DNA from 4 places in the Streptomyces sp. NPDC104106 genome. Region 1 is predicted to be linked to each of the others. Evidence: riboswitches for the same ligand, from Rfam matches in the RefSeq annotation. Region 1 holds a riboswitch; each other region holds the start of a gene.
What was found. A riboswitch is a leader RNA that binds a small molecule or an ion and turns the genes downstream of it on or off. The one in region 1 is predicted to bind cyclic di-AMP.

Region 1 (4,664 bases):
TTCGTCCTGCGTCAGCTTCAGGTCCGCCACCCCCAGCAGCGCGGGCAGCTGTTCCACCGTGCGGGCCGAGGCGATCGGGGCGGTGACCGTGGGCTGGGCCGCGAGCCAGGCCAGGGCGACCGTGGCGTGCGGGGCCTCGTGGGCGGCGGCGATCTCGTCCAGGGCGGCGAGGACCTTCTGGCCGCGCTCGGACTCGGCGTACCCCTGGGCCCGGTCGGCGCGGGCGCTGTCGACCTTGGTGCCCGGGCGGTACTTGCCGGTCAGGAAGCCCGCGGCGAGGGAGAAGTACGGCACCGCGGACAGGTTCTCCTTGGCGGCCAGGTCCTGCAGCTCGCCCTCGTAGGTGTCGCGGGAGACCAGGTTGTAGTGCGGTTGGAGGGCGACGTAGCGGGCCAGGCCCTCGCGCTCGGAGAAGTCGAGGGAGGCCTGAAGGCGCTCGGGGCTGATGTTGGAGGCGGCGATGTGCCGGACCTTGCCCGCCCGCACCAGCTCGTCGAGGGCGCCGATGATCTCCTCGACCGGGATCTCGGGCTTGTCGAAGTGCGTGTAGTAGAGGTCGATGTGGTCGGTGCCCAGGCGGCTCAGGGACGCGTCGGCGGCCGCCTTGATGTTGGCGGCGGACAGGCCCTGGAACTTCGGGTGCTGGCTGACCTTGGTGGCGATGACGACGTCGTCGCGGTTGCCGCGGGCCTTGAGCCACTTGCCGATGACCGTCTCGGACTCGCCGCCCTCGTTGCCCTCGACCCAGGCGGAGTAGGCGTCGGCGGTGTCGATGAAGTTGCCGCCCGCGGCCGTGTAGGCGTCGAGCACGGCGAAGGAGGTCTCCTCGTCGGCGGTCCAGCCGAAGACGTTGCCGCCGAGGGAGAGGGGGAAGACCTGGAGGTCCGAGGAACCGAGTGTGCGCAAGGAAGTCATGCTCTACGTCAACACCGGCGGCAGATGATCGCATTCCGCCGCCGGTGTGAATTTCCGCGCCGGACCGGTCAGGGGTTGAGGCCCTTGTCCCGCAGCCACGCCGCCGGGTCGATGCCGGTGGGCTGGCCGCCCGGGTGGACCTCCAGGTGCAGGTGCGGGCCGGTGACGTTGCCGGTGGCGCCGATGCGGCCGATGACGTCGCCGGTGGAGACCTTCTGGCCGACCGAGACGTTGATCGAGGACTGGTGGCAGAACCACAGCTCGGTGCCGTCGTCCAGCGTCAGGACGGTGCGGTAGCCGTAGGCGCCGGCCCAGCCCGCCTCGGTGATCGTGCCACCGTGGACGGCCTTGATCAGGGTGCCGGTGGGGGCGGCGAAGTCGAGGCCGGTGTGGTAGCCGGAGGACCACATCGCGCCGGGCTGACCGAAGGTGCCGGTGATCGTGTACGACACGACGGGCAACTGGTACTGCTTGGCCAGCTCGGCCAGCCGCGCGGTCTCGGCGGCCTTCTCGGCGTCGGCCTGCGCCTTGTCCTTGGCGGCCGCCGCCTTGGCGGCGGCGTCCTTCTCGGCCTTGGCGGCGGCGTCGGCGGTCTGCTTCTCGGCGGCGGCGAGCGCGGCGGCGGTGGCCTTGCTGTCGGCCCTGCTCTGCTGGTGCTCGGCCTGGGCCATGATCCGGTTGCGCAGGGCCTCCCCCGCGTCGCCGGCCTTGCCGCTGTCGGTGGTCGCGCCGACGTCGGAGAGCCCGGTGGCGGTGGTCTTCGACGCCTCCGAGGAGCCGCCGCCGTCGAAGAGGTGGCTCACGGAGTCTGGCAGGGAGATGGAGACCGGGGGCTTGCCGGTGTGGGCACTGGCCATGCCGCCCGCGCCGACGGCGGCCATGACGCCGACGCCGAGGACGGTGGAGCTGCGGGCGAAGCCGCCGCGCTGCTTGGCGACACGGTGCCGGCCACGGACCCGGTCGACGGAGTCCTCGGTGGGGTTCCACTCCTCCCAGGGGCCCTCTTCGGCGCGGTAGGAGCCGTAGGCGAAGGCCTCGGGCTCGGCGGACGCCGGTATGTACGGGGCTTCTGGGGCAGGCCGGTTGGACGCCACGCGGGCGTACTCCTTTCCTTCCGTCGCCTACCGGGTTAGCTGACGGGTTCGGAGCAGGAAGGTCTCCTACGCGCGTATACCGGGCGGTATCCGCGTGATTCACCCCAAGGTGGTGGTTCCCCGGTTCCCTTGCGGGATTCGGCGCGTGCGCACGGAGCCGCCTCTTGTGGCGGCTGGGACGACCGCGCTGCGTTATCGAACGTTAATAGACTTGCGAGTCACTTTCCAAGCCGTTGGGCTTGATCGTTAACGTTCCCGGCCGGGACTTATCATCCACGAACCCTGCAAAACGGATGGGTTGGCGAGGGTTCAGGAGTCACGGCAGTTTTGATGGTGTCTCAGGTGTCATGCGGACGGCGGTCACCCGGTCACCATCCGTGAACCCCGGGAACCCCTGCGGGTGCCGTACGGCGAGCAGCGCCATGTCGTCGGCCATCCCGCCGCCGGAGTGCCGCCGCACCTCCTCGGCGAGCGCGTCGACCAGGTCCGCCGGGTCGCGGAAGAGGCGCCCCGCGAGCCGCCGTTCGGGGTCGAAGAACCGGCCGTGGCGGTTGCGGGCCTCGGACAGCCCGTCGGTGTACAGCAGCAGGGTGGAGCCGTCCGGGAAGGGTGCCTCGATGGCCCGGTCCGGCCACATCCCCAGGTCGCTCATGCCGAGCGGCAGCGCGGCCTCGGCGGCCGCCAGGGTGTGCGGCGCGCCGTCGGCGGACAGCAGCAGCGGGGGCGGATGACCCCGGTTGACGATGCGTACGAGCCCGTCGCCGTGCGGGAGTTCGGCGAGGACGGCGGTGGTGAAGCCCTCGAAGGCGTCGATGCCGTCGCGCCGGGTGCCCTCGCGGGCCAGTGCGCGCTCCAGCCGCTGGGCCACCGCCTCCAGCGTGTCCTCCTGCTCGGCGGCCTCCCGGAACGCGCCGATCACCACGGCGACGGCGGCCACCGCGCCCATGCCCTTGCCGCGCACGTCCCCGACGATCAGCCGGACGCCGTGCGGGCTGTCCTGCACCGCGTACAGGTCGCCGCCGATGAACGCGTCCTGCCGGGCCGCCTCGTAACGGGCGGCGATCTCGAAGCCGCCGATCCGCGCGGCGGGCTCCGGCAGTACGGCCCGCTGGGCGGCCTCGGCGATCTCCCGGGCGGAGGCCAGCCGCCGGTCGCCGATCCGCACCACCCGGTTGATCGCCACCGCCAGCAGGGCGACGCTGGTCACGGTGACGACGTCCGTGACGACGCCGACGGCCGGGTGCTCGCCGCCCTGGGCCCGCACCGCGAACATCGCGGCGACGGCCGCGACGCCGGTCAGCACGGTGGTGCGCAGCGCGGACAGGGGCGCGGCGATCAGCGGGGCGGCGGTGAAGAACGGAACGGCGGTGAACTCCCTCGGCGTGAGCAGGCCGTACAGCACCCCGCCGGCGATCAGCAGCGCGGGCAGGGCGCGGGCCGGCCGGCGGAGGGGGAAGCGGTGCGGGCGCGGGGGCGCCGGCTCGTCGCCGAGCCCCGGGTCGGGCACGGGGTCGCCGGGAAGCCTGCCCCCCGCCCTGGCATACGGGCTCTCCTCCACCTCTCCAGGGCCCACCGCGCGTCTCCCACGTGTCCGACGTACGACCAGCCTGACGGCCCGCGGCCCGCCGGGCGACCTCGGTGGGCCGAGCGGATGACGGGCTCCGGGGGCGTCTTGATCAGCCGATGTGCAAAGTGCCGCGCGGATGGCGTACAGTAGTGAACACAACGACGCGGGGTGGAGCAGCTCGGTAGCTCGCTGGGCTCATAACCCAGAGGTCGCAGGTTCAAATCCTGTCCCCGCTACTGAAGACTCAGGGCCCGGAATCCATCGGATTCCGGGCCCTGAGTGCTGTCGGGGCTCTTTCGGGTGCGGCGGGGGCGCCCCGGGCAGCGGCGGGGGCGCCCGTGGGGTGACTTACGCCACCAGATGCCTGTTCGGCGCCTTGGCCCGCTCCTCGTACTCCCCCAGTACGACGACCTCGGCTCCCCCCTTGGCCAGCACGCCGGTCCCGTCGGCCGCCGCCACGAACGTGTCCGGTTCGCGCCACGCGGTGACCACCCGCCGCACCCCCGCCCGAAGGATCAGCTCGGAGCACGGCGCCGGCCGCGACGCGCGCCGGGCGCACGGCTCCAGGCTGCTGTAGACCGTGGCCCCGGGCAGCCGCGGCTCGGCCGGGTCGATCTTCGCCAGCGCGGCCTCCTCCGCGTGGACCACCGGGTCGTCGCCCTCGCGGGAGTGGCCGCGGGCCAGCTCCGTGCCGTCGGCCGCGACCACCACCGCGCCGACGCTGAACGCCGTCTCGGAGGGCGGGCACAGCGCGGCGAGGTCGCAGGCGGTGCGCAGCCAGTGGCGGTCGGCGGCGGTGGGCGCGGGTCCGGTGCCGGGGGCGGTGGGCTCGTAGCGCATGAGGACCACGTCCTCGATCCGGCGGGTCTCGGTCAGGCGCAGCCGGCCCGCCTGGTACGCACCGGGGCCGAACAGGCGCGGGGCCGCCGGGTCGCCGACGAGGAGCGGGGCGAGGACCAGCTGGAGCTCGTCGGCGAGGCCCTGCTGGAGCAGCTGGGTGTGGACCGTGCCGCCGCCCTCCACCATCAGGCGCCGCACACCGCGCACGGCGTGCAGGTGCTCCAGCAGGGCCCGCCAGTCGAGGCCGG
Region 2 (4,664 bases), on a different contig from region 1:
TCCCCAAGGGGAACACCGTCGACCACCGCCGCACGTCGTAGCCGGTGCGGGGCCGCGCCGCCTCGGCCGCCAGCAGCACGACGTACCAGGCCAGGTCCAGGACGAGCAGCACGACCGTCGCCGTGCGCAGTACGCCTCGGTCGTCCCCGTTCCACAGGTACACGCCCCCGTCGCCGGCCACGAGCAGCCTCGCCCCGGCCAGCGCCGGGATCGCCAGCGCACCGCCCGGGATCCAGTGGTCGCCGGCCCCCACCAGCACCTGGCGCATGTCGAAGCGCGTGAGCGCCAGGGCGTAGAGCAGCAGCCCCAGCCAGCACAGCACCAGCGCGGTGTGCGCGAGCCACGCCGCCCGCTCCGCCGCCGCCGGCGTGGCCGCCAGCACGGCCGGTCCCTCGGTCGCCACGCAGCACAGGAAGACCGCCCCCGGCATGCGCGGCGTCCAGCGGCTCACGACGAGCGGGAGCAGCACCAGCCAGAGCAGCGCGGCGAGTGCCAGCAGCGCCCCGGCCAGGGTGTGCCGGCCCAGTGGCACGAGCCGGCTGCGCAGCACGGTCGTCCCCGCGACGGCGCTGAGCGCCACCGGCTTCCTGGCCTCGGCCAGCCACCGCCCCCGGTCGCGGACCAGCCGCAGGACGAAGTCGGCGGCCGGCGCCGCCCAGGCGACACCGGCGAGGACCAGCGTCACCCGGGACACCGTCTCGGCGCCGGCCAGTGACAGCCCCGTCGACACGATGCCCGTCGCCATCACGGCGGACCCGGCCGCGGGCGGCCGTTCCGCCCACCATGCGCGCAGAGCCGAGATGCCGGACACGCGCCGATGCTAGGCAGCCGCGCGCGTCCCCCGGCGAAGGCCACGCGCGCGTGGGCGGGAAAACACCGGTACGCGCGCGTGGCACGGCTGTGAAGGCAAAGGCAACGGTGGGTGTGTGCGCGTGCGCCGGCGCTGCCGGTGCATGGCGTAAGGGCTCAGCCCGGGCGGACCACGCTGTGGATGATCGATTCGCCGCCGTAGTACACCGACTCCTCGCGGACGTACGCGCCCGGTTCGGGGGCGTGGATCATCATGCCGTCGCCGATGTGGACGCCGACGTGGCTGATGTCGTCGTAGAAGAAGATCAGATCGCCGGGGCGCGCGTTCGCCAGGGAGACCGTGGTGCCGGCGTCGACCTGGTCGTACGTGGTGCGCGGCAGCGTGACGCCGGCCGCCTTCCAGGCGGCCTGGGTCAGGCCCGAGCAGTCGTAGGAGCCCGGCCCGGTGGCGCCCCACACGTACGGCTTGCCGATCTGGGCGCGGGCGAAGGCGATGGCCTTCTCGGCCTTCGCGTCGTAGGCGCCGGAGGAGCCGGCGGACCCGGAGGACCCCGACGAGGCGGAGCCGGTCGAGCCCGTGCCGGAGGATCCGCCCGCGTCGGCCGGGCCGTTCCGCTGCCGGGCCGCGGCCTGCTGCTGCGCCGGCTCCGCCACCCTGCGTGCCGCCTCCTGCTGCCTGGCCTGCTCGATCTTCGCCAGCCGTGCTTCCTCCTCGGCCGTGAGCTGGGACAGCAGCTCGCGCGCGGAGGCGAGTTTTCTCTGGACCGTGGCCTTGGCGGTCTGCAGGTCGTGCTGCGACTCGGTCAGCGTCCGCAGGCTCTCGGCCGCCTCCCGCCGCTTCTTCATGGTGGCGGCATGCTCGCCGGTGTAGGCGTCGACCGCGCTCTTCTCGCGCGAGGTCAGCCGGTTCATCAGCTGGGTCCGGTCGAAGTAGCCCTGCGGGCCGTCCGCCAGCAGGAAGGTGGCGGTGCCGGGCGCGGCGGCGCCGGTACGGTACTGGGCGGTGGCGAAGGAACCCAGCTCCTCGCGGGCCCTGTCGAGGCGGTCGGTGCGGCGGGCGACCTCCTGCCGGAGGGCGTCGACGCGCCCGCGCTGCCTGCCGGTGCGCTCCTTGGCCGCGTCGTACTTCTCGGTCGCCGACTCCGCCTGCCGGTACAGGTCGTCGACCTTCTTCTCCACCTCCTCCGGACTCGGCCGGGCGTGGTCGGTGCCCGGGACGGCCTCGGCGGTCTGGGACAGCACGGCCATGGAGGTGAGGGCGGCGGTGGCGATGGCGGGGGTGCGCAGACCCGCCGGGCCGGCCCCGCCGGGGCGGGGCTTGCGGTGCGACGCCAAGACAGGCGACTCCTTCCCATGCGCCGCCTACCGGGTTGGCTGTCGGGTTCGGGCGGCGGTTCGGAAGGGTTGCCCTACGGCGTCGTCCCGGACGGGAGTCGGCCGATTCACCCCGAGATCGGTGGGTCCCCGGCTCCGGGCGCCCTGCGGGGCGGGCCGGACTCGGCGGGGGCCGCGCACGCGGCCCGACGGCAAACTAGCCAACTCGTGTGACTGGTGTGAAGGTTGGCGCGTGATATGTCCGATACATTTTCGTGACCCGAGGTCCGGATCACGCGGCTGTCATCGGGCGATTCCGCAGTGTGAGGGGAGTTCGTCCCAGGTTCTGCCCTCCGCCCGCGGGGCCGTCTTCCCGGGACGGCGACCGGTTGTCAGTGCGGCGCCCTAGACTCGGAGAGCGATGAGCAGCCTCTTTGACGACAGCTTCCTGGCGGACCTCCAGCCCCCTCGCGGGCACGAGGAGGAGCCTCCGCCACCGCCCGAGGACGATCACGCTCCGGAGCCGGTTCCGGACGATCTGTTCGGCGGGAAGTTCGACGTGCCGCCGGACCGGGACACCCACTACCGCGACGGCGCCCCGCGTCCCCCGATCGACACGGCGGCGCTGCTGCAGGGGCTGAACGACAACCAGCGCGCCGCGGTCGTGCACGCCGGCTCCCCGCTGCTCATCGTCGCCGGCGCCGGCTCCGGCAAGACCCGGGTGCTCACCCACCGCATCGCCCACCTGCTCGCCGAGCGCGGCGTCCACCCGGGCCAGATCCTCGCGATCACCTTCACCAACAAGGCCGCGGGCGAGATGAAGGAGCGCGTCGAGCAGCTCGTCGGCCCGCGCGCGAACGCGATGTGGGTGATGACCTTCCACAGCGCGTGCGTGCGCATCCTGCGCCGGGAGTCGAAGAAGCTCGGATTCACCTCGTCGTTCTCGATCTACGACGCGGCCGACAGCAAGCGCCTGATGGCCCTGGTCTGCCGCGACCTGGACCTCGACCCCAAGCGCTTCCCGCCCAAGTCCTTCAGCGCCAAGATCAGCAACCTGAAGAACGAGCTGATCGACGAGGAGGACTTCGCCGCCCAGGCCGCCGACGGCTTCGAGAAGACCCTCGCGCAGGCGTACGCGCTCTACCAGTCGCGGCTGCGCGAGGCCAACGCGCTCGACTTCGACGACCTGATCATGACGACGGTCAACCTGCTGCGCGCCTTCCCGGACGTCGCCGAGCACTACCGCCGCCGCTTCCGGCACGTCCTGGTCGACGAGTACCAGGACACCAACCACGCCCAGTACGCGCTCGTGCGCGAACTCGTCGGGACCGCCGAGCGCTCCGCGCAGGACGCCGACACCCCGCCGAGCGCGTACGACATCCCGCCCGCCGAACTGTGCGTCGTCGGTGACGCGGACCAGTCGATCTACGCCTTCCGGGGCGCGACGATCCGCAACATCCTCCAGTTCGAGGAGGACTACCCGAACGCGACCACGATCCTGCTGGAGCAGAACTACCGCTCCACGCAGACGATCCTGAGCGCGGCCAACGCGGTCATCGAGCGCAACGAGTCCCGCCGCCCGAAGAACCTGTGGACCAACGCCGGCCAGGGCGCCCGGATCACCGGTTACGTCGCCGACACCGAGCACGACGAGGCGCAGTTCGTCGCCGACGAGATAGACCGCCTGGTCGACGCGGGCGACGCCAAGGCGGGCGACGTCGCCGTCTTCTACCGCACCAACGCGCAGTCCCGTGTCTTCGAAGAGGTCTTCATCCGCGTCGGCCTGCCCTACAAGGTCGTCGGCGGAGTCCGCTTCTACGAGCGCAAGGAGGTCCGGGACGTCCTCGCCTACCTGCGCGTCCTCGCCAACCCCGAGGACTCGGTGCCGCTGCGCCGCATCCTCAACGTGCCCAAGCGGGGCATCGGCGAGCGCGCCGAGGCGATGATCGACGCCCTCTCCCAGCGCGAGAAGATCAGCTTCCCGCAGGCGCTCAAGCGCGTGGACGAGGCGTACGGCATGGCCGCGCGCTCCACGAACGCGGTCAAGCGGTTCAACACGCTGATGGAGGACCTGCGCACGATCGTCGAGTCCGGCGCCGGCCCGGCCACGGTGCTGGAGGCGGTGCTGGAACGCACCGGCTACCTGGCCGAGTTGCAGGCCTCCACCGACCCGCAGGACGAGACCCGTATCGAGAACCTTCAGGAACTCGCGGCCGTGGCCCTGGAGTTCGAGCAGGAGCGCGCCGAGGGCGAGCAGGGCACGCTCGCGGACTTCCTGGAGCAGGTGGCCCTCGTCGCCGACTCCGACCAGATCCCCGACGAGGACGACGAGGGCTCCGGCGTCATCACGCTGATGACCCTGCACACCGCCAAGGGTCTGGAGTTCCCGGTCGTCTTCCTGACCGGCATGGAGGACGGCGTCTTCCCCCACATGCGCGCCCTCGGCCAGACCAAGGAGCTGGAGGAGGAGCGGCGCCTTGCCTACGTCGGCATCACGCGCGCGCGTGAGCGGCTGTATCTCACGCGCTCGGCGCTGCGCA
Region 3 (4,664 bases), on a different contig from region 1:
GTACAGGTGCGGGAGGTCGAGCGGATCGTGGGCGCGCACGCGCAGGACGGCAGCCCCGTGCTCACCGTCCGCACGCACGGCGGCCCGTACGGAGCGGCTCACCGCCGGCCACGTCATCGCGGCCACGGGCTACCGCGTCGACATCGCCGCGCTGGACTTCCTCGGCCCCGGACTGCGCACCGGCCTCGAGGTGAGCCGTGGCGCGCCGAAGCTCGGCCCCGGCTACGTGTCCTCCGTCCCCGGCCTGTGCTTCACCGGCCTGCCGGCGGCGGCGTCGTACGGCCCGGTGATGCGCTTCGTGTGCGGCACCGAGTTCGCCTCCCCGCGCCTGGCGCGCCACCTGGCAGCGGCCCACGGCTGACACCGTCGTGTGGCTGAAAGACGGCACTTGGGGCTGATGAGCACGTAAGTGCGCAGCATGACAAGGTGAGTCGGACCGGCGCCGCGTCCGTATTCTCTGAACATGGCAGCCGCATATGCACTGATCGCCACTGACCTGGACGGAACGCTGCTGCGCGGCGACGACACGGTCTCCGGCCGGACGCTCGCCGTGCTCGCGCGGGCGGCGCGGGTCGGCGCCCGCCATCTGGTGGTGACGGGCCGCCCGGCCCCGCGGGTACGGCCGCTGCTCGCGCACCTCGGGTGCGGCGGGCTCGCGGTGTGCGGCCAGGGCGCGCAGGTCTACGACGCCGGAAGCGGCCGCCTGCTGTGGTCGGTGCGGCTGGACCGTGAACTGGCCGAGGAAGCGCTCGGCAAGATCGAGGCCGAGGTGGGGCAGGTCTACGCGGCCGTGGACCAGGACGGTGTCGACGGGCTCACGCTGATCGAGCCCGGCTACCGGATGCCGCACCCGACCCTGCCCTCGGTCCGGGTCGGCCGGCGCGACGACCTGTGGTGCGAGCCGATCAGCAAGGTGCTGCTGCGCCACGCCGTCCTGTCCGACGACGAGTTGGCGGCGGTCGCGCGCGCGGTGGTGGGTCCGCTGGCGACGGTCACGATGTCGGGGCCCGGGACCGTGGAGCTCCAGCCGTGCGGGGTGACCAAGGCGACCGGGCTCGCGCTGGCCGCCGAGCGACTGGGGGTCGGCGCCGGGCAGGCCGTGGCGTTCGGGGACATGCCCAACGACATCCCGATGTTCGAGTGGGCGGGGCATGGGGTCGCCATGGCCGACGCGCATCCCGAACTCAAGGCGGTGGCCGACGAGATCACCTTGTCGAACGAGGACGACGGCGTCGCCGTCGTCCTCGAAAGACTGCTCCCGGCCGGCTGACCGACGCATCGGCTGACCGGCATACCGGCACGCGCCGGTCAGCAGCGTCCGGCCAGGGCGGCCCCTGTGGCAGACCACCCTGTGTCAGACGACCGCGCGGGCCTCCGCGTCACGGGCTGTGGTGTCCCGGCCCGTGGCGCCGGTGTCTCAGTACGCGCTGGAGACGTTGTCGATGGAGCCGTAGCGCGCGGCGGCGTAGTTGCAGGCCGCGGTGATGTTCGCGACCGGGTCGTACGGGTTGAAGGAGGTGCCGGCCACGTGGTAGGCCCGGAAGGTCGGGTCGATGACCTGGAGCAGGCCCTTGGAGGGGATGCCGGCGGCGGCGTTGGAGTCCCAGTTGTTGATGGCCAGCGGGTTGCCGGAGGACTCCCGCATGATGTTGCGGTAGATGCCGTTGTAGGTGCCCGGGATGCCCTTCTGGGCCATGATCGCGAGGGACTCGCGGATCCAGCCGTCGAGGTTGTTCGAGTACCCGGCGGTGGCGACGAGGGCCTTGGTGGTGACGGCCGTCTTGGTGGTGCCGGTGGCGGCGGAGGCGCTGGTGGCGCCGATGAGAGGCAGCGCGAGGACGGCGGCACCGGTGCCGGCGGCGGCGACGGTGCGCATGAGACGGCTGGTCCGGGTACGGCGGTGCTGAGCGGCAGCAGGCATGGCGAAGTTCCTCTCCGTCGCCTGCGAGGTGAGCTGTCGGGTTCGGGCGGGGAGGTGCCCGGCCGTGCCTTCGTGAGAAGGCGTGGCTTAACCCCTAGCCGTTCCGGTGCGACATGTGCCGACCGGCCCGGCGACTTACCTGGGTCCCCCGCTCCTGCCGTACGAATGAGTTCGCGGATGGTTATGCGGGCGGCGGCAGGATTCGGCGTCCGCCCGGCGAGCGGGAACGTATGCGAGAGCACATGCCGGGAACAAGTACCGGATTCACATGGCGCCCCATTTGACCTTGATCAATCCCCTATGGGGTGCTTGATCCTTTGCGGATGCCAATCCTCAACTCGCCGTCCGGGCAAGGGGGAACGGGTGGTGGGGCGGTCGGTGTGTGAAGAGGGCGCGAAGTGGGGGGTCGTGACCCAACTCACGAAATATCAAATCCTGGCAAATCGGTCATCTGGGATTCCGGCTCGGTGTGGTGGTGCGCGCGGCAGGGGAGGTGGGGGCAGGGGGCTGGATGGGGGGGCGATGGGGGTGCCGGGGGGTGTCGGGCGGGGGTGAGAGGTGGGTGTGAGGTGATCGGCGGGCGACTGGGAGGAGCGCCGGCCGGAAGGGGCGCACCCGGCGGGTGAACGGAAGGAGTGCGTGCGGCGGGTGAATCGGAGGAGGGTGCGTCGGGTGCTGGGGAGCTGCTGCGGGTCGGGCGCCGGAGCGGTGCGGTGCGCCGACGGGGGGATGGAACCGGGGATGGCGTGCCCGTCGTTGTCGTGGCGGAGGTGATCGACCGGGGACGGGGTGGAGGTGTTACTCCGCTCGCCTTCCGGTTGGCGACAAAGAGCGAGGCTTCCTGTTAAGTCGATAAATGTCCGTTCTTACCATCTGATCAAAAACATACCGGTCATGATCCAATACCGCCCAGGCTGGACCGGTGGGCGCTATCGGTGATCGAAACAGGACCGGATACGCTGACTTGAGTGATGGCAGCGACCTATCGACAAACCGTGTAATCGCCAGCAGACACCAGCAGACAGGAGACCCCTCGTGACCGTCGTCGGGCCGTTCGGGCTGAGCGTGCGGGACCAGGCTCTCGAAGCCGATGTCCAGGCCGGATTGGCGGCTGTCGAGGAAGGCTTGCTCGAAGCCACCAAGAGCGAGGTCCCGTTCATCACGGAGGCCGCGCAGCACCTCGTACGGGCCGGCGGGAAGCGGTTCCGCCCGCTGCTCGTGATGCTCGCGGCACGGTTCGGCGACCCCTACGCGCCGGGCATCGTGCCGTCGGCCGTCGTGGTGGAGCTGACCCACCTCGCCACGCTGTACCACGACGACGTCATGGACGAGGCCGCCGTGCGGCGCGGCGTGGACAGCGCCAACACCCGCTGGGGCAACTCCGTCGCGGTGCTCACCGGCGACTTCCTGTTCGCCCGCGCCTCCCAGATCCTCGCCGACCTCGGCCCCGAGGCGGTCCGGGTGCAGGCCCTCGCGTTCGAGCGGCTGGTCACGGGCCAGATCCTGGAGACTGCCGGTCCCTCGGACGGCCGTGACCCGGTCGAGCACTACCTCGACGTGCTCGGCGGCAAGACCGGCTCCCTGGTCGCGGTGTCGTGCCGGTTCGGCGCGATGATGTCGGGCGCCGACGAGACGGTCGTCGACGTGCTCACCCAGTACGGCGAGCGGCTCGGTGTCGCCTTCCAGCTCGCCGACGACGTCCTGGACATCGCCTCCGACTCGCGCGAGTCCGGCAAGACCCCGGGCACCGACCTGCGCGAGGGCATCGCGACCCTGCCCGTGCTCCGGCTGCGTGAGCGCGCGGCCCGGCTCCGGCTGCCCGAGGACCTCGCGCTGTGCGAGCTGCTCGACTCCGACCTCAGCGACGACGCCCGGCACGCCGAGGCGCTGACCAAGCTGCGCGCGCACCCCGCGCTGGAGCAGGCCCGCCGCGACACCGTGCGGTACGCGGAGGAGGCGCGGGCGGCGCTGTCGCCGCTGCGGGAGTGCGATGCCAAGGCGGCGCTGCAGGAGCTGTGCGACGCGGTGGTGCACCGCGCGGGCTGACGCCTCCCGGCCTGCGGCGGCGCACGGCTGGTCCTCCAGCGGCGGGGCGGCGGCGCGCGACTGACGTGTCCAACCACCCGGCAATCGGCCGTACGGTGTCCTGTCCTGGCCGTGCGGCCCGGCCCGGCCCCTAGGGGTCCCCGGGACGGGCGCCCCTGAGTGTCATACCCCAGTCGTACACGGAGTTGGCTCCGTGGTCTGACGCTTCCTCATGGCCGATTTGGTGAGATGGAGAACACGGACTTCACCACTCTTCACCGATTCGGGTGAAAATGGCGGCTCAGGGTGGACCAGCGTGAGGACAGCCGCCGCCGACGACGGAGGTAAGGCACACATGGCACCGTACGAATCCGACGACGCAGTGGACGCCGCGCGGGACGAGAACCCGCGCGCCGGACGCCGCAAGGCCGCGCGGTACGCGGTCCCGGTCGCGGTGGTGGGCGTGGCGGCGGCCACGATCGGGCTGGTCCCGGCGCTCGCCGCCTCCGGTGACCCCGACCTGCCCAAGATCACAGCGAAGCAGCTCATCGACAAGATCGCCGCATCGGACGTGCAGCAGCTGTCCGGCACGGTGAAGATCAGCACGGACCTCGGCCTGCCGAACCTGGGCGGTCTGGAGAGCGGCCTCGCCTCCGGGATGGGTAAGGGCGCGGGCGGCGGCTCCTCCGCCGACCCGCAGGCCAAGCTCACCGAGCTG
Region 4 (4,664 bases), on a different contig from region 1:
TAAGACTTAGCCCGGACTGGCTCAGCCCTTGGAGATCTGGGCGGTGCCCTTGAAGCGCGGGAAGGCGCTGCGGCCGGCGTACACCGCGGCGTCGTCGAGGATCTCCTCGATGCGCAGCAGCTGGTTGTACTTGGCGACGCGCTCGGAGCGGGCCGGGGCGCCGGTCTTGATCTGGCCGCAGTTGGTGGCGACGGCGAGGTCGGCGATGGTGACGTCCTCGGTCTCGCCGGAGCGGTGGGACATCATGCACTTGAAGCCGTTGCGCTGGGCCAGCTCGACGGCGTCCAGGGTCTCGGTCAGCGAGCCGATCTGGTTCACCTTCACGAGCAGGGCGTTGGCGGTGCCCTCCTCGATGCCGCGGGCGAGGCGCTCGGGGTTGGTGACGAACAGGTCGTCGCCGACGAGCTGGACCTTGTCACCGAGGCGGTCGGTGATGACCTTCCAGCCGGCCCAGTCGTCCTCGAACAGCGGGTCCTCGATGGAGACCAGCGGGTAGGCCGCCACCAGCTCCTCGTAGTACTCCGTCATCTCGGCGGCGGAGCGCTCCTTGCCCTCGAAGAGGTACTTGCCGTCCTTGTAGAACTCGGAGGCGGCGACGTCGAGCGCGAGGGCGATCTGCTCGCCGGGGACGTAACCGGCCTCCTTGACGGCCTCCAGGATGAGGTCCAGGGCGGCGCGGTTGGACTCCAGGTTGGGGGCGAAGCCGCCCTCGTCGCCGAGGCCGGTGGACAGGCCCTTGCTCTTCAGGACCTTCTTCAGCGTGTGGTAGACCTCGGCGCCCCAGCGCAGGGCCTCGGAGAAGGACTCCGCACCTACGGGGGCGATCATGAACTCCTGGATGTCCACGTTGGAGTCGGCGTGCGAGCCGCCGTTCAGGATGTTCATCATCGGGACGGGCAGCAGGTGCGCGTTCGGGCCACCGAGGTAGCGGAACAGCGGCAGGTCGGAGGCCTCGGAGGCGGCGTGGGCCACGGCCAGCGAGACGCCGAGGATGGCGTTGGCGCCGAGGGAGCCCTTGTTGTCCGTGGCGTCCAGGTCGAACATGGCCTGGTCGATCAGGCGCTGCTCGGTGGCGTCGTAGCCGACCAGCTCCGGGCCGATCTGCTCGATGACGGCGAGGACGGCCTTCTCGACGCCCTTGCCCTGGTAGCGGTTCGGGTCACCGTCGCGCAGCTCGATGGCCTCGAAGGCACCGGTGGAGGCGCCGGACGGGACGGCGGCACGACCCGTGCTGCCGTCGTCGAGGCCGACCTCGACCTCGACCGTGGGGTTGCCTCGGGAGTCCAGGATTTCCCGGGCTACGACGACGTCGATGGACGGCACGAGCATCTCCTTCTTGGATGTGACGCTGGAACTGCGAAGTGGTGTGCCTTACGGCTGTGCCTTGCGACTAGAGCCTAACCGTCTCCGGGGGATCAGCCACCGACCGACCGCCCCGTGGACGGGGAGGGACACGCAGACGGTACCCATTGTTCACCAGCGGAACAAAGGGGGGCGCGGGTGAAGAGCGGGCAAACGAGTGGGGCGGGGGCGGACGCCGGGGGCGGGGCCTGGCCGGCCGGAGCGTTCGAGTGCCGGAGCGAGCGGTGGGGGCGAGAGCCGGGACCGACCTGGCGGGGCGGGGAAGGCTCGGGCGTGCGGCGGGCGCGGAGGGCGGCGTCGGGGTTGGCCCGGCGGAACGCCGGGGGCCGGGGGGAGCGGTGTGGGGGTGAAAAGACCCCGCCCCGGCGCGTACGGGGGAACACGCGCCGGGGCGGGGAGCCCGTGGGGACGGGGGGTGGCCCTCACGGGGTCCTCAGTGTGGGGGGTGGGGATGTGAGGGCCCTGCGGGTCCGGCCGGAGCCGGATGTCACTTCAGGTGCAGCTGCTGACCCGGGTAGATGAGGTCGGCGTTGTCGATGATGTCCTTGTTCAGCTCGAACAGCTTCTGCCAGCCGCCCCGCACCTGGTGCTTCTCGGCGATGGAGCTGAGGGTGTCACCCTTGACGACCTTGTACTCGCCGTCGCCCTTCTTGACCTTCTTGCCGGTCGGGGTGGTGACGGTCTTGCTCGCGGACGGGGCCGTGCGCTCGGCGGAGCGGGAGGCGGCCTGCCCGTCGGTGGAGCGGGTGGTGGTGCCGGCGCCGCTGCCGGCGGAGCTGCTGCTCGACGAGCTGGAGCCGGCGCTCGGGGCGGAGCCGTTGTACGCGGCGGAGGACAGCCCCGTGCCGCAGACCGGCCAGGCGCCCTTGCCCTGCGCGGCGAGGACCTTCTCGGCGACCGCGATCTGCTGCGCCTTGCCGGCCTGGTTGGCCTGCGGGGCGTACGCGGTGCCGCCGTACGCGGCCCAGGTGGAGGCGGAGAACTGCAGGCCACCGTAGTAGCCGTTGCCGGTGTTGATGGACCAGTTCCCGCCGGACTCGCACTGGGCGACCGCGTCCCATTCGGAGGCGGTGGCGGCGGAGGCGTTGCCGGCCGCCATCAGCGGGGCGGCGACGGCGGCACCGGTGACACCGGCGAGCGCGATGACGCGGGTGGCCTTGGACGGGCGACGGTGCTTGCCCTTGCCGGAGAACAGCATGGATCGATCCCCTCACCGACGCCTGCGAGGTGAGCTGTCGGGTTCGGGCCGGTTGAGTTGCCCGGCCGCACGCCCGCTGTCGCGGGCCTGCGGCTTCACCCCAAGCCGGTTCCGGCGTCAACTGCCGGTTCCGGCGCCTACCTTGGGTCCCCCGCTCCTGCCTACGGCGCTTGACGCGACGACTGTTCCCGGGCGACCGCTGGCAGGATTCGGCGTTGCGGCTGCCGGGGCTCGTGGTGACGAGCGGTCCTGACCGTAGACACGCGATCGACGGAATTTCAAAGACGATCAGGGCTTCTGAGACTCATCCCACACTTTCGCCAAACCGGACATTAGCGATCAACTGGGGCGTCAACTCCCGCTATCGCGCGCCCGTTTCGCGACCCACTTCCAGCGTCTGACCGGCGGCGATGAGGTTCGGGTCGGCGCCTATCACCTTGATGTTGCCGTCGTAGAGCGCATGCCATCCGCCGTCGACGCCAAGGGAGTCGGCGATGGAGGCGAGCGTGTCGCCCTCGCGGACGGTGTAGGTGGCCGGCCCGCTGCCCGCATGGCGGCCGGCGGACGTGGCGTTCTGACCGTTTGCCGCGCTTTCGTCCGCACTGTCCCCGCGGTGACGTCCGCCACTGCTGAGCGCTCCGGTGTCGACGAGGCTCCAAGAGCCGGGACTCTGGCGGGAATTGTCCGACTCGTCGGTTCCGGGGACGGCCGTCGGGGAACTGTCGCTCGCCGGCGCGTTCCCGGTGCCCGACGAACCGGTGGAACCTCCGGCTCCCGCAGAACCGGACGCACCCGCCTTGTCGGTCTTGTCGGACTTGGGGGTGTCGGTCCCGCCGGAGTCACGCTTCCCGCCCGACGCCGTGCCGGAACCCTCGCTCGCGCCCGGCGTGGCCGTGCTGCCGGAGCCCACGGAAGAACCCGCGCCGGAGCCGGACTTCGCGCCCGACTGGGAGCCCGAACCGGAGCCGCTCCCGGAACCCGAGCCGGACCCCGACCCGGAGCCGTCCGGCAGGCCGGAGGAGTCGGAGGTGTCGGCCGAGGCGGAGTCGTCGCCCGACCCCTTGCCGTTGCCGGAGCCGCCGACGCCCGTGTCGACCTTGACCGAACCAGAGTTGGAGGTCAGCCCGGCGGTCAGCGCGCACATGGTCCACGGCTTGGTGCCCTGGTCGGCGAGGATCTTCTCGGCGACGGCGATCTGCTGGTTGCGGCTGGCCTGGTCGGGGCTGTCGGCGTACTGCGTGCCGCCGTACTTGTCCCAGTCGTCCTGCGAGATCTGCAGACCGCCGTAGTACCCGTTGCCGCTGTTCGCGCTCCAGGAACCCCCGCTCTCGCACTCGGCGACCTTGTCCCACGTGGTGCCGTCGGCCGCGTGGGCGCTCGCGGCGCCGAGCAGCGGGATGGCGATGGCGGAGCCGGTCACTCCCGCCGCGACGATGAGGGCCGGAGCCTGACGGGGGCGACGGTGACGACCGTTCCCGGAGAGCATGCGGAAACCTTTCGTGCGACAGCAGGGACGGCGTGGCGGATGGTGCCGGTCGCCACGCTGATGGGTGAACGTATCGGCAGACGATCACTTGTCACAAGTTAATGCCGCACAGATCACGTGAAGATCACAGAGTTGAGCCGCTGTCATGTTTGTGGCGGACCCGTGACGTCAGCGGACCGGAGTGAACTCCACCGGCAGCGTGCGCAGGCCCCGCATGATGAGTCCGCCGCGCCAGCGCAGATCGGCCGGATCGGCCGCGAGCCGCAGGTCGGGCAGCCGGGTGAGCAGGGTGGCGAGCGCGCTCTGGCCCTCCAGGCGGGCGAGCGGCGCGCCCAGGCAGTAGTGGATGCCGTGGCCGTAGCCGAGGTGCTGGTTGTCCCGGCGCGAGAGGTCCAGCACGTCCGGCTCGGCGAACCGCTCCGGGTCCCGGTCGGCCGCCGCGAGCACCACGAGCACCGGGTCGCCGGGCGCGATGTCCTGGCCGCCGATGCTGAGCGGCTCGGTGGCGAACCGCCAGGTGGCCAGCTCCACCGGGCCGTCGTAGCGCAGCAGTTCCTCGATGCCGGTCTCCAGCAGATCCCGTTCGCCCCGCGCCAGCGAGTCCTGCAGCCGCCCGCG

Region 2: another riboswitch for cyclic di-AMP. It lies ahead of ACZ60X_RS29230 (C40 family peptidase); the one in region 1 lies ahead of ACZ60X_RS17945 (M23 family metallopeptidase).
Region 3: another riboswitch for cyclic di-AMP. It lies ahead of ACZ60X_RS32165 (transglycosylase SLT domain-containing protein); the one in region 1 lies ahead of ACZ60X_RS17945 (M23 family metallopeptidase).
Region 4: another riboswitch for cyclic di-AMP. It lies ahead of ACZ60X_RS31445 (transglycosylase family protein); the one in region 1 lies ahead of ACZ60X_RS17945 (M23 family metallopeptidase).

Annotation. Positions count from the first base shown of each region.
Region 1 is NZ_JBVJMF010000007.1:21,035-25,698, forward strand. Features, by position in the region: gene ACZ60X_RS17940 (aldo/keto reductase) at 1-915, opposite strand, end outside; gene ACZ60X_RS17945 (M23 family metallopeptidase) at 984-2,009, opposite strand; cyclic di-AMP (ydaO/yuaA leader) riboswitch at 2,019-2,163, opposite strand; gene ACZ60X_RS17950 (PP2C family protein-serine/threonine phosphatase) at 2,326-3,582, opposite strand; tRNA gene ACZ60X_RS17955 (tRNA-Met) at 3,739-3,812, shown strand; gene ACZ60X_RS17960 (dihydrofolate reductase family protein) at 3,925-4,664, opposite strand, start outside.
Region 2 is NZ_JBVJMF010000014.1:123,704-128,367, reverse strand. Features, by position in the region: partial or broken gene ACZ60X_RS29235 (tellurite resistance/C4-dicarboxylate transporter family protein) at 1-811, opposite strand, end outside; gene ACZ60X_RS29230 (C40 family peptidase) at 967-2,145, opposite strand; cyclic di-AMP (ydaO/yuaA leader) riboswitch at 2,175-2,279, opposite strand; gene pcrA (DNA helicase PcrA) at 2,546-4,664, shown strand, end outside.
Region 3 is NZ_JBVJMF010000017.1:32,833-37,496, reverse strand. Features, by position in the region: partial or broken gene ACZ60X_RS32175 (FAD-dependent oxidoreductase) at 1-361, shown strand, start outside; gene ACZ60X_RS32170 (HAD family hydrolase) at 464-1,270, shown strand; gene ACZ60X_RS32165 (transglycosylase SLT domain-containing protein) at 1,418-1,921, opposite strand; cyclic di-AMP (ydaO/yuaA leader) riboswitch at 1,925-2,107, opposite strand; gene ACZ60X_RS32160 (polyprenyl synthetase family protein) at 2,957-3,967, shown strand; gene ACZ60X_RS32155 (LolA family protein) at 4,302-4,664, shown strand, end outside.
Region 4 is NZ_JBVJMF010000016.1:91,988-96,651, forward strand. Features, by position in the region: gene eno (phosphopyruvate hydratase) at 22-1,329, opposite strand; gene ACZ60X_RS31445 (transglycosylase family protein) at 1,850-2,560, opposite strand; cyclic di-AMP (ydaO/yuaA leader) riboswitch at 2,565-2,739, opposite strand; gene ACZ60X_RS31450 (transglycosylase family protein) at 2,922-4,046, opposite strand; gene ACZ60X_RS31455 (cytochrome P450 family protein) at 4,215-4,664, opposite strand, start outside.